Regions from separate parts of the Alkaliphilus flagellatus genome, predicted to be linked through region 2. Evidence: riboswitches for the same ligand, from Rfam matches in the RefSeq annotation. Region 2 holds a riboswitch; each other region holds the start of a gene.
The links. Region 2 has a riboswitch for thiamine pyrophosphate ahead of thiD (bifunctional hydroxymethylpyrimidine kinase/phosphomethylpyrimidine kinase). Riboswitches for the same ligand answer to the same signal wherever they lie in the genome.
Positions count from the first base shown of each region.

Region 1: it holds a riboswitch for thiamine pyrophosphate, as region 2 does, so the genes downstream of both, thiW (energy coupling factor transporter S component ThiW) here and thiD (bifunctional hydroxymethylpyrimidine kinase/phosphomethylpyrimidine kinase) in region 2, are expected to answer to the same signal.
Region 3: it holds a riboswitch for thiamine pyrophosphate, as region 2 does, so the genes downstream of both, thiT (energy-coupled thiamine transporter ThiT) here and thiD (bifunctional hydroxymethylpyrimidine kinase/phosphomethylpyrimidine kinase) in region 2, are expected to answer to the same signal.

Region 1 is NZ_JAHLQK010000003.1:154,003-157,286, reverse strand. Features, by position in the region: gene thiM (hydroxyethylthiazole kinase) at 1-393, opposite strand, end outside; gene thiD (bifunctional hydroxymethylpyrimidine kinase/phosphomethylpyrimidine kinase) at 427-1,227, opposite strand; gene thiW (energy coupling factor transporter S component ThiW) at 1,224-1,733, opposite strand; TPP riboswitch at 1,966-2,079, opposite strand; gene ymfI (elongation factor P 5-aminopentanone reductase) at 2,173-2,916, opposite strand; gene KQI88_RS08390 (phosphoribosylaminoimidazolesuccinocarboxamide synthase) at 3,027-3,284, opposite strand, start outside.
Region 2 is NZ_JAHLQK010000001.1:425,228-428,511, forward strand. Features, by position in the region: gene KQI88_RS01900 (NUDIX hydrolase) at 163-648, opposite strand; gene thiD (bifunctional hydroxymethylpyrimidine kinase/phosphomethylpyrimidine kinase) at 648-1,460, opposite strand; TPP riboswitch at 1,590-1,689, opposite strand; TPP riboswitch at 1,776-1,874, opposite strand; gene KQI88_RS01910 (HlyC/CorC family transporter) at 2,204-3,284, opposite strand, start outside.
Region 3 is NZ_JAHLQK010000002.1:289,872-293,155, forward strand. Features, by position in the region: gene cls (cardiolipin synthase) at 1-314, shown strand, start outside; gene KQI88_RS06300 (class II SORL domain-containing protein) at 378-752, opposite strand; gene thiT (energy-coupled thiamine transporter ThiT) at 910-1,536, opposite strand; TPP riboswitch at 1,614-1,708, opposite strand; gene KQI88_RS06310 (methyl-accepting chemotaxis protein) at 1,924-3,284, shown strand, end outside.

The DNA.
Region 1 (3,284 bases), on a different contig from region 2:
AATATTTTTAATTTCCGACATATTACCCCTAAGCACAGATAGTTTTACTTCCCTTAAAATTCTCTCTACTGCTTTATTTCTTAGAGTTGTTGCACCTACTCCTACAGGATCTAATATTACTGGAATATTTAATGTGTTGGCTTTTTTACCTGCTAATATAAAGGATTCTATAGTTCTTTCATTTAATGTGCCTATATTTAATACCAGTGCAGATGCAATTGATACCATTTCCTCAACTTCCTTTGGGTCATCTGCCATTACAGGACTTCCTCCTAAAGCTAGTACAATATTTGCACAATCATTAACTGTAACATAATTTGTAATGTGATGTACAAGTGGTTTATTCTTTTTTACATTTTCAAGAATTTCATAAAGATATCCATATAACTTCATAATTAACCCCCTACACTTTGAAAGTAATCTATCTTATAAAAGTCCAGCTTTTTTGTATAACTCATAGAAATGGTGCGTAGGTCCTACGCCTTTACCTATAGAGAAAGAATTTTCGATTGCAATGGTTATATAGTTTTTTGCCTTTTCTATAGCTTCGACAATGGAAAGTCCCTTACCTAGGTTAGATGCGATTGCAGATGATAATGTGCAACCTGTACCGTGGGTGTTTTTAGTGTCTATTCTAGGTGAATTATAATAAGTAAATACTGTTCCATCGTATAATATATCTACAGCTTCATCTTCTAAATGTCCACCCTTAACTAATACATATTTAGGTCCCATTTTATAGATTATATGTGCTGCTTTTTTCATATCCTCTAAAGTATTTATTTCTAGCCCTGTAATAACTTCAGCCTCTGGTAGATTAGGAGTTACTACCGTTGCCATAGGTAATAGATGGGTTATTAGAGCTTCTTTAGCTTCCAGTTGTAATAGGTGAAACCCACTTTTAGAAACCATTACAGGGTCAACTACTAAATTTTGAATTGAATATTTACTTAATGTTTCTGCAATTGTCTTTATTGTTTCTGTTTTAGAAACCATACCAATTTTAACTGCATCTACAGAAATATCATCAAAAATAACTTCTATTTGTCTTTGAATAATATCCGGTGAAATATCCTGTACGCCAAAAACTCCTTGAGTGTTTTGGACAGTTACTGCTGTAATAACACTCATTCCAAATACTCCATGAGCTGAAAATGTTTTTAAGTCTGCCTGTATTCCAGCTCCTCCACAGCTATCTGAACCTGCTATAGTTAATAGTTTTTTCATTTAAATGCACTCCTTTTCTCTATATCTCTATTAACAAAACCTGTTTTTAAAAGCATTTTAAAAATAAAATATCCTATAATTACACCTACTAAGGAGCTTAAAACAAAAGGCACTACAAATCCAAACATTGCAGCCTCTTTTCCTATAAAATATTTTGCAACTGGATAAGAAACTATTGCACCTATAATACCAGTGCCGAATACCTCCCCAACCATAGCATAAAAAGATTTCTTTGTTCTTTTATACAAAATCCCAGCTAAGAATGCACCTATCATGCTTCCTGGAAAAGCAAGCAATGATCCAGTACCTAGTAAATTTCTTATGAGAGAAATTACAAATGCAACTGCTACTGCATAGCCTGGTCCAAACAATACAGCCGTTAGAAGATTAATGCCATGTTGAACCGGGAAAGCCTTTGATACTCCTATAGGAAAATAAATAATGTGAGCACTTACAACCCCAATTGCCGTTAATAAAGATGCTGTAGTTAATTTTTTTGAATCCATTTCATCACTCTCCTTTTTGCAAAAAACAGAAAAATTCCGCTATTGCTAACGCAATGCCCCATGGCGCACTCAATTTTTAACATTCGTTAAAAATTTCAAGTGCTTAAAATACTTCCAGCTTTCTGCTTTCTTAATTAGCTCACTATAGCAAAAAAGTATACTTTCTTATACTAATAAAAAAAGCACAAACCCAATTGTAGGATTTGTGCTTAATTACGCATATAATAAAATGCCCAATACAAATACACTTTCCTACGCTGGTATTATCCAGATCAGGTTCTTAGGGATCAAAGACATTATAGGGTCTTTCTCTCAGCTGGCCTTTCCAGCTCTCCCAGTGTTTAATTCTAATTTAGTTTTATTTTATACCAACATAATAACACATAGTATTTTTATAATCAATAAAAACAAATAAGTTACAAAAGCTATAGCTTTAAAATTATATAACAAATCCTCCGTTAACACCGATAACCTGCCCTGTTATAAAATCCGCTTTATCCGATGCTAGATAAAGAACACTTTGAGCAACTTCTTCTGGCTTACCAAATCTTAATAGAGGTGTACATTCAACTAAACATTCCTTTTCTTTTTCATCAAGAAAGCTATTCATATCCGTCTCAATAATACCAGGTGCAACACAATTTACCTGAATATTCGAAGGTCCCAATTCCTTGGCTAAAGCTTTTGTAAAACCAATTATTCCTGCTTTTGCTGTAGAATAGTGGACTTCACAAGAAGCACCTACCATACCCCATATAGAAGATATATTTATTATTTTGCCTTGTTTCCTACTAATCATATGTGGAAGGGCACATTGAGAACAATTAAACATGCCTTTAATATGTACATTCATCATATTATCCCATTCCTGCTCTGTAATATCAGTAAATAACTTTTGCTCAGAAATACCAGCATTATTTACTATTACATCTATAGTCCCAAATTTTTTTATACCTTCATTAATCATAGCTTCAACTTCATCTCTTTTTGTAATATCCGCTCTGTATGCCAAAGCATTGTATCCTTCTTTTAAAAGGCTCAACTGTAAATCAAGAGCTTCTTTTTCAGACTTTAAATAGTTTATTATTACATTATAATTGTTCTGCGCGAATAGCTTTGTTATTGCTGATCCAATTCCCTTTGAACCTCCAGTTATAAGTACAGTTTTATTCACTAGTTTCATCTTCTTTCTTATGCAATTAAAAAATTTATACTTTCCTAGACTATAAAAAAGCTCCATTATGGCTTTATATCTTTAATTTTACCATAATGGAGCCTATTATTTATATTTTTTTACTCTACTATCATTAATCTCTCTAATTCTAATGGCTCTATATACTCTCCATCCTTATATGCCCTCATATTCCCACCAGAGATTTCATCTATTAAAGCGACGTGGGCATCTCCTCCTACTCTACCAAATTCAAACTTTATATCATATAGATCTATTCCTTTTTTAGCCAGTTCTTCCTTAACTATATTTCCTATTTCCTTAGTAAGATCTTTCAGCACTTTGTACTCCTCTCTAGATAAAATACCTAGCATATGAAG
Region 2 (3,284 bases):
AGTAGCTTATAGACGATGAAAATAGTAAAAGTAGAGGGTATGAAAAAAGGAGGCAACAAGAATTTAGTTGCTTCCTTTTTGTCATAATAGACGAAATATCTTATTAGACAAGAATAAAAATGACTATTGGTTATGATTATTTGCATTTTTATGATCTCTTATTTACAGCACTTCCATATAATAAAACAGCAGTGGATGAAGTTTGTCTGACTGATACAAATTATCAATGTCCGTCCTTGTCATCCAGCGTGCATTTATCACTTCAGATTTTTGTAGGGTCAAAGCTGATATGGGAACGTCGGCATGAAACAGCCATGCATCATAGAAATCTTGACTTTCTTCTCTGCGGGTGCTGTAAATAATTCGTCCATTCCTACCTTCAAGGAAGAGTCCTAATTCTTCTTTCACTTCCCGAATAGCTCCATGCAAGCTTGTTTCTCCGGCTAATACAGAGCCACCTGTGCATTCCCAATATTCAGGATATAACTTGTTCGGATGACGTTGAGACATCAGGTATTCTCCCTTGTTGTTCATTATCCATATGCTGACAACTAGATGATAGTATCCACTTTCTATTGACTCTCCTCGGCGATGCAGGATACCCATTTTTTCTCTGTTTACATTATATAAATCCCATTGTTCAGGCATTAAAGCACCTCGCTTTTTTGTAAACCATTTCGATACAGGTCATAAAAATGATGAGTTGGCCCATTTCCTTTTCCAATAGAAAGAGCATGTTCAATGGCAGTGGTTACATATTGCTTTGCTTGTTCCACCGCTTGTGGTACAGGCAGTCCAAGGGCTAGGTTAGATGTGATAGCAGAGGAAAAGGTGCAGCCGGTGCCATGTGTGTTTTTGGTGTTGATACGGTATGTTTCATAGTGATAAAATTGTCTGCCGTCATACAGAACATCAACGGCATTCCCAATAGCGTGACCGCCCTTGACAATAACATTTCGACAACCCATTTCGTAGATCCGCTTTGCGGCAGCTTCCATGTCTTCCATAGAGCTGATAGTCATACCTGAAATCTTTTCTGCTTCTGGAATGTTCGGTGTAAGTATGTCTGCACATGGAATAACAACCTTTATCAGCGTATCAACGGCATTTGGATTCATCAGCGGACACCCGTTTTTTGCATACATCACAGGGTCAATTACAATGTTCTTCGGCTTATACTGACGGAGCTTTTCTGCAACTGCCTTCATACAGTACGGTGTGGATAGCATACCTATCTTTACAGCATCAACCTCAATATCCTCAAAAACAGCGTCAATCTGCTTTTGAATCATATCCGGCGTAACATCCTGTATGTCAATGACACGACTTGTGTTTTCGGCCACTATGGACACGATAACGCTCATGCCAAAAACGCCATGGGCAGAAAATGTTTTTAAATCAGCCTGGATTCCGGCACCTCCGCTACAGTCTGATCCTGCGATACTCAATACTTTTTTCATTAGAAATCCTCCTTTAAAATTGGATATATAATTATCATCATACTGTGCTAACAGAAATCAGATTATCCTTATAGTTAGACAAAAAATGGGTGCAATTCGTATTACGGAAAGCACCCAATAAATAACATAGTATGTAATTGATTTGCTTCCCTACGTTGGTCTTAACCAACAGGTTCAAAGGGTCAGGTTTTAACCTTCTCAACTACAAGTAGTCCCCCCGCAAGCGATAAACCATATTCAATTTTCGACACCTATTTTCAAACAAAAATAGAGTGCTTTTCTCATTTGAAAAGCACTCCAACTATATATACACAATGATATAATTGATTTGCTTCCCTACGTCGGTCTTAACCAACAGGTTCAAAGGGTCAGGTTTAACCTTCTCAACTACAAGTAGTTCCCCCGCAAACTTCAATATATATTATAACAGCGTTTGAGGAGGAGTTCAAGAACCTGTTTTCAATTCCAGCCATCACAAATGTGGCGGTTTTTTTTATATACCATACAACAATTAGAAAGGATGAACCTTATGGCAAGAAAAATGAAACTCCAATCTTCTTGAGGAAGATTGGAGTTTCAAGAATTTCTCGACATAATTGCCACAAGCGTAATCAAATTTAACACCGACCACTTCATCTGCGAAAACACCTTCTACTGTGTCTGGGCACTTCGAGAATATCCTATCTGTAACTTATTTTTTCACAAGGGCATAGATTATTTTATATTGCTCAATCGGTTTTATTTTATACATAAACTTTTACTGTTTTTATTCGATTTCTTTCGATACTCTCTACTATAAGTGTAATATTATCATATTCTACTTTTTCACCCAATTTAGGAAGTCTTCCTAGAGATTCTATGACTAGGCCACCAATGGAATCAAAATCCTCAGACTCGAAATTTGTACCTAAAATTTCATTGACTGAATTAATTTTGGTACTGCCAATTATAATATATTCACCATCTTTAACAAATTGGATTTCACTTTCAAATTCATCGTATTCGTCTTCGATATCTCCGACAATTTCTTCGATTAAATCTTCTATAGTAATAATTCCAGCGGTACCTCCATATTCATCTAGCACGATGGCCATATGGGTTCTGTTTTTCTTCATTTCTGTAAAAGTATCGCTAATTTTCTTGAATTCAAATGTATAATAAGGTTTTCTTACATACTCCTCTATATTAAAATTATCCTTTTTATTATCAAGGAAAATTAAATCTCTAACATTTAAAACTCCAATAATATTGTCTATACCTTCTTTATAAATAGGATATCTAGAAAACTGCTCATCCTTAACCTTATCTATAATCTGTTGGAATGGAAGATCAATATCTATCGCAACAATATCTGTTCTTTGAATCATTACATCTTTAATTTGAAGATCTCCAAATTCAAAAACATTGTGTATCATTTGTGTTTCTTCAGTTTCTAAAACTCCTTCTTCCTCACTAACTGCAACGATCGTACGCAGTTCTTCCTCGGTTATAATAGGTTGTGCTTTATCAGCTTTAATACCTAGTATATTCATAATTCCATTTGTTAAATACATAAGAACAATAACAATTGGATTTAACAAAGTAACGATGAAAGAAAGAGGCTTACTAACCTTTAATGAAACTTTTTCTGGAAATTGTGCAGCAAGAGATTTAGGTGTTATTTCACCAAATATTAATACCAATAATGTCATAATTCCTGTTGATACAAATACACCTTTACTACCAAAAAAATCTAAGGCTAATGAAGTAGCTAACGCAGATGCACCAATATTTACAATATTATTACCTACAAGAATTGTACCTAAAAGTTTATTAGGATCTTTC
Region 3 (3,284 bases), on a different contig from region 2:
CTCATTTTATTGAGTTGCTAGAGGCAGGGGTAAAGATTTATCAATATGGTAAAGGTTTTGTTCATGGAAAAGTATTTATTGTAGACAATAACTTTACTTCTATAGGTACAGCAAATTTAGATATACGAAGCTTTAATCTAAATTTTGAAGTAAATGCCTTTATCTATGATAAAGAAGTAAATTACAAAATAGCTAGAGATTTTATAGAAGATTTAAGGGTTAGTAAGGAAGTTCTGTTAGATGAATATGAAAAAAGGCCCTTTATACACAAGGTTAAAGAGTCTATAGCTAGAGTTTTTTCACCTATACTATAGAAAAAGATCTAGGGAGTAGCACAAAAACCATCCCTAGATCTTTTATTATATTACAAGAAAAAACTATTCTACTACGATTTCTTGGCTGCTTTCCCATACGCCATGGATATTGCAGTAGCTTTGAGCATAAAGAGTACCGGATTTATTTAATTTTACACTAGTGCATCCTACAGGTTCTGTAAAGTTTTCTCCCTCTCCATGAGCTGTAAATGTGAAGTTAGCAAGCTCCACTGGGAATTTTGCGCCTTCTGCATGAAAATATACTTTAAACCAAGATATGTAGTGTTCTAATGTATTTGGATGACCTATTGCATCACCTACAGATACTTTTAATTCAAAAGTTTCTCCTGCCTTTACTTTTTCAGGAGCATGTATTACTGGAACATGTTTTTCACCTTTCCAATCTCCGCTTTGTAAAAATTGACCAAATGTTTTCATTAAAATCATCCTTCCTTATATGTTATGTGTTTAAGTTTAATCATTATAACCTCAGTTATATATATAACCATTATTTTAGTTTTATAACAATTTTATTCATAAAATAAAGAACTACTTTTGCAGTTCTTTATTTTAATATATAATTTTAAACTATTATTTATATTGAAACTTTTTGTATCTGTTTTATAGCATGTTGCACTTGAGGTATAAGACTAATAATAGCACAAATTAATGTATCAGTTCCAATTATTAATCCATTTACTATAAGTGAGTAAAGTAGTGGATTCATACCCTCTGGTGCATAAGAGCCGAAGAAGATAACACCTGATAGGAAACTCATAAAGAATTTACCAAATCCTCCTATAAGACAAGATATAGCAATGTTTTTACGATATAATCCAGCTAGTCCCAAGGCTCCATAGGCTAAAGGATAGTCTAGAAAAAATTGTGCCCAATGTATTATAAATGGATCTTGGATTATATTGATCATACCAAAGGCAAATCCAGCCAAAATTCCAGGACCGGGACCAAACATTACAGCGAAAATAAACATAGGTAACATACTTGCAGGTGTTATACTACCACCTTGTGGGAAACGATATAGACGTATATAGGAAAGAACAAAAGATAGGGCTACACATAAACTCCCATATACTATTACTTGAGTATAATTAGATTTTTGAACCTCTTTTTTTCTTCTAAAAGCAAAGGCTACAGAAATTAATACTAAGGAAGCTAAAATGATGATGGTTATAGGCTTGAGTTCTAGTAATTTTTCAAACATAATAATACATCCTTTCTTTGTATCTATCACTGTATGCATATAAAAAACGTGAAAAGAAAGCCTTTTCACGTTAATAATGTACATAGAATCCGCTTTTCCTACGCAGGTTTTAACCTACAGGTTCTAAGGGTCGGAATACTCCTCTCAGCACATGGCACCCCCAGCGATAAATATTTTTTTCTTTTATTATAACACAATTTCGAAAATAAGTCTTAGATATTTATTTAGAGATAAGTATTATTTTGTTCTATAAAACTAGTACTTTATACCTATATATATATAAATAGCTTATACTATATATAAAAATATTACATAATTCTACAATATATGATAAAATAGTAACATATTTATATATTGGTATTAATTTCTTATTAGGAGGAAAAAACTGTGAAATCTATACGTAAGCAAATTATAATGTTTTTTGGATTGTCAATTACTACTTTATTAGTAATAATGGGATTTTTTGTTTACACACAAGTTAGTGATACTATTATACCTTTAACCGAAAGCATGATAACCCAGGTAGCTGACGCTAGAGATGGAGAAATATCTCAATGGATGCAAGGAAATAGTCATGAAGTTAAAGCAATATCATCAGAAAAAATTATTAGGTCTGGTAATTGGGAAGAAATAAAACCCTATTTAGAGTATAGAGGTACCCAATTAAGAGAAGATTTCTTATTAATGTGGTTTGCTGACTTAGATGGAAATTTTTATACAACAACTGGTGGTTCAGGCAATATAAGAAATAGAGAGGACTATAAGGCTATTGTAGATGAAAAGAAAGAAATGTACATATCTAACCCTATGATATCCGAAGTAACAAAGGAGCCAATAGTAACAATTGTACATCCTGTTAAGGATGAAGGTGGACAATTAATTGGTGTCTTTGCTGGGGTAATAAAAATTGATAAGCTATCAGAAATTGCTAATGATATTAATATAGGAAATAGTGGATTTGGTATGATCATAGACGGTACTGGTTTAGTTTTGGCTCATCCTGATGATGAAATAAGATTAAAATTAAACCTTAATACTGGTTCTGAAAATGGGTATGAGGGTCTAGAAGAAGCAGCACAAAAAATGGCATCTGGCGAGATAGGTACACAAATATATAAAGATGCAAATGATGAAAGAAGTCTTTTAATATTCTCCTCTATTGATAGCACTCCAAATTGGAGTTTGGCTATTAAGGTACCGGTTGATCAAATAAGACAGGGGAGCGATAGTGTTTTAAATACTATTGTTATACTGACATTAATTGTTATTGCAATAACCTTAATTGTATTTTATATTATATCAGGTTCAATAACTAGACCTATAGTTGAAAGTGCAAACTATGCAAAGCAAATTGCTAATTTAGATGCTTCAAAAAATATACCGGATAAACTTTTAAAAAGAAATGATGAAGTAGGTACTTTAGCAGAATCTCTACAATCAATTATAGATAGTTTAAGGGAGTTTATAGGTGCTGTTGGAAATTCTGCAGACCAGGTTTCTGTTTCTTCGCAAATTTTAGCCACTACATCTGAAGAGTCCTCTGTTGCTGCAGAAGAAGTAGCAAGAACAATAGAACAAATAGCTGAAGGGGCTACAGAACAGGCTAAAAACACTGAAGAAGGAGTAAGAAACACTGATGAATTAGGAGAAATTATTGAAGTAGAGTTAGAGTGTATGGTAGAGCTGATGAAGCAGGCAGATGCAGTTATGCAACTAAAGGATGATGGAGCAGCTGTTGTTTCACAATT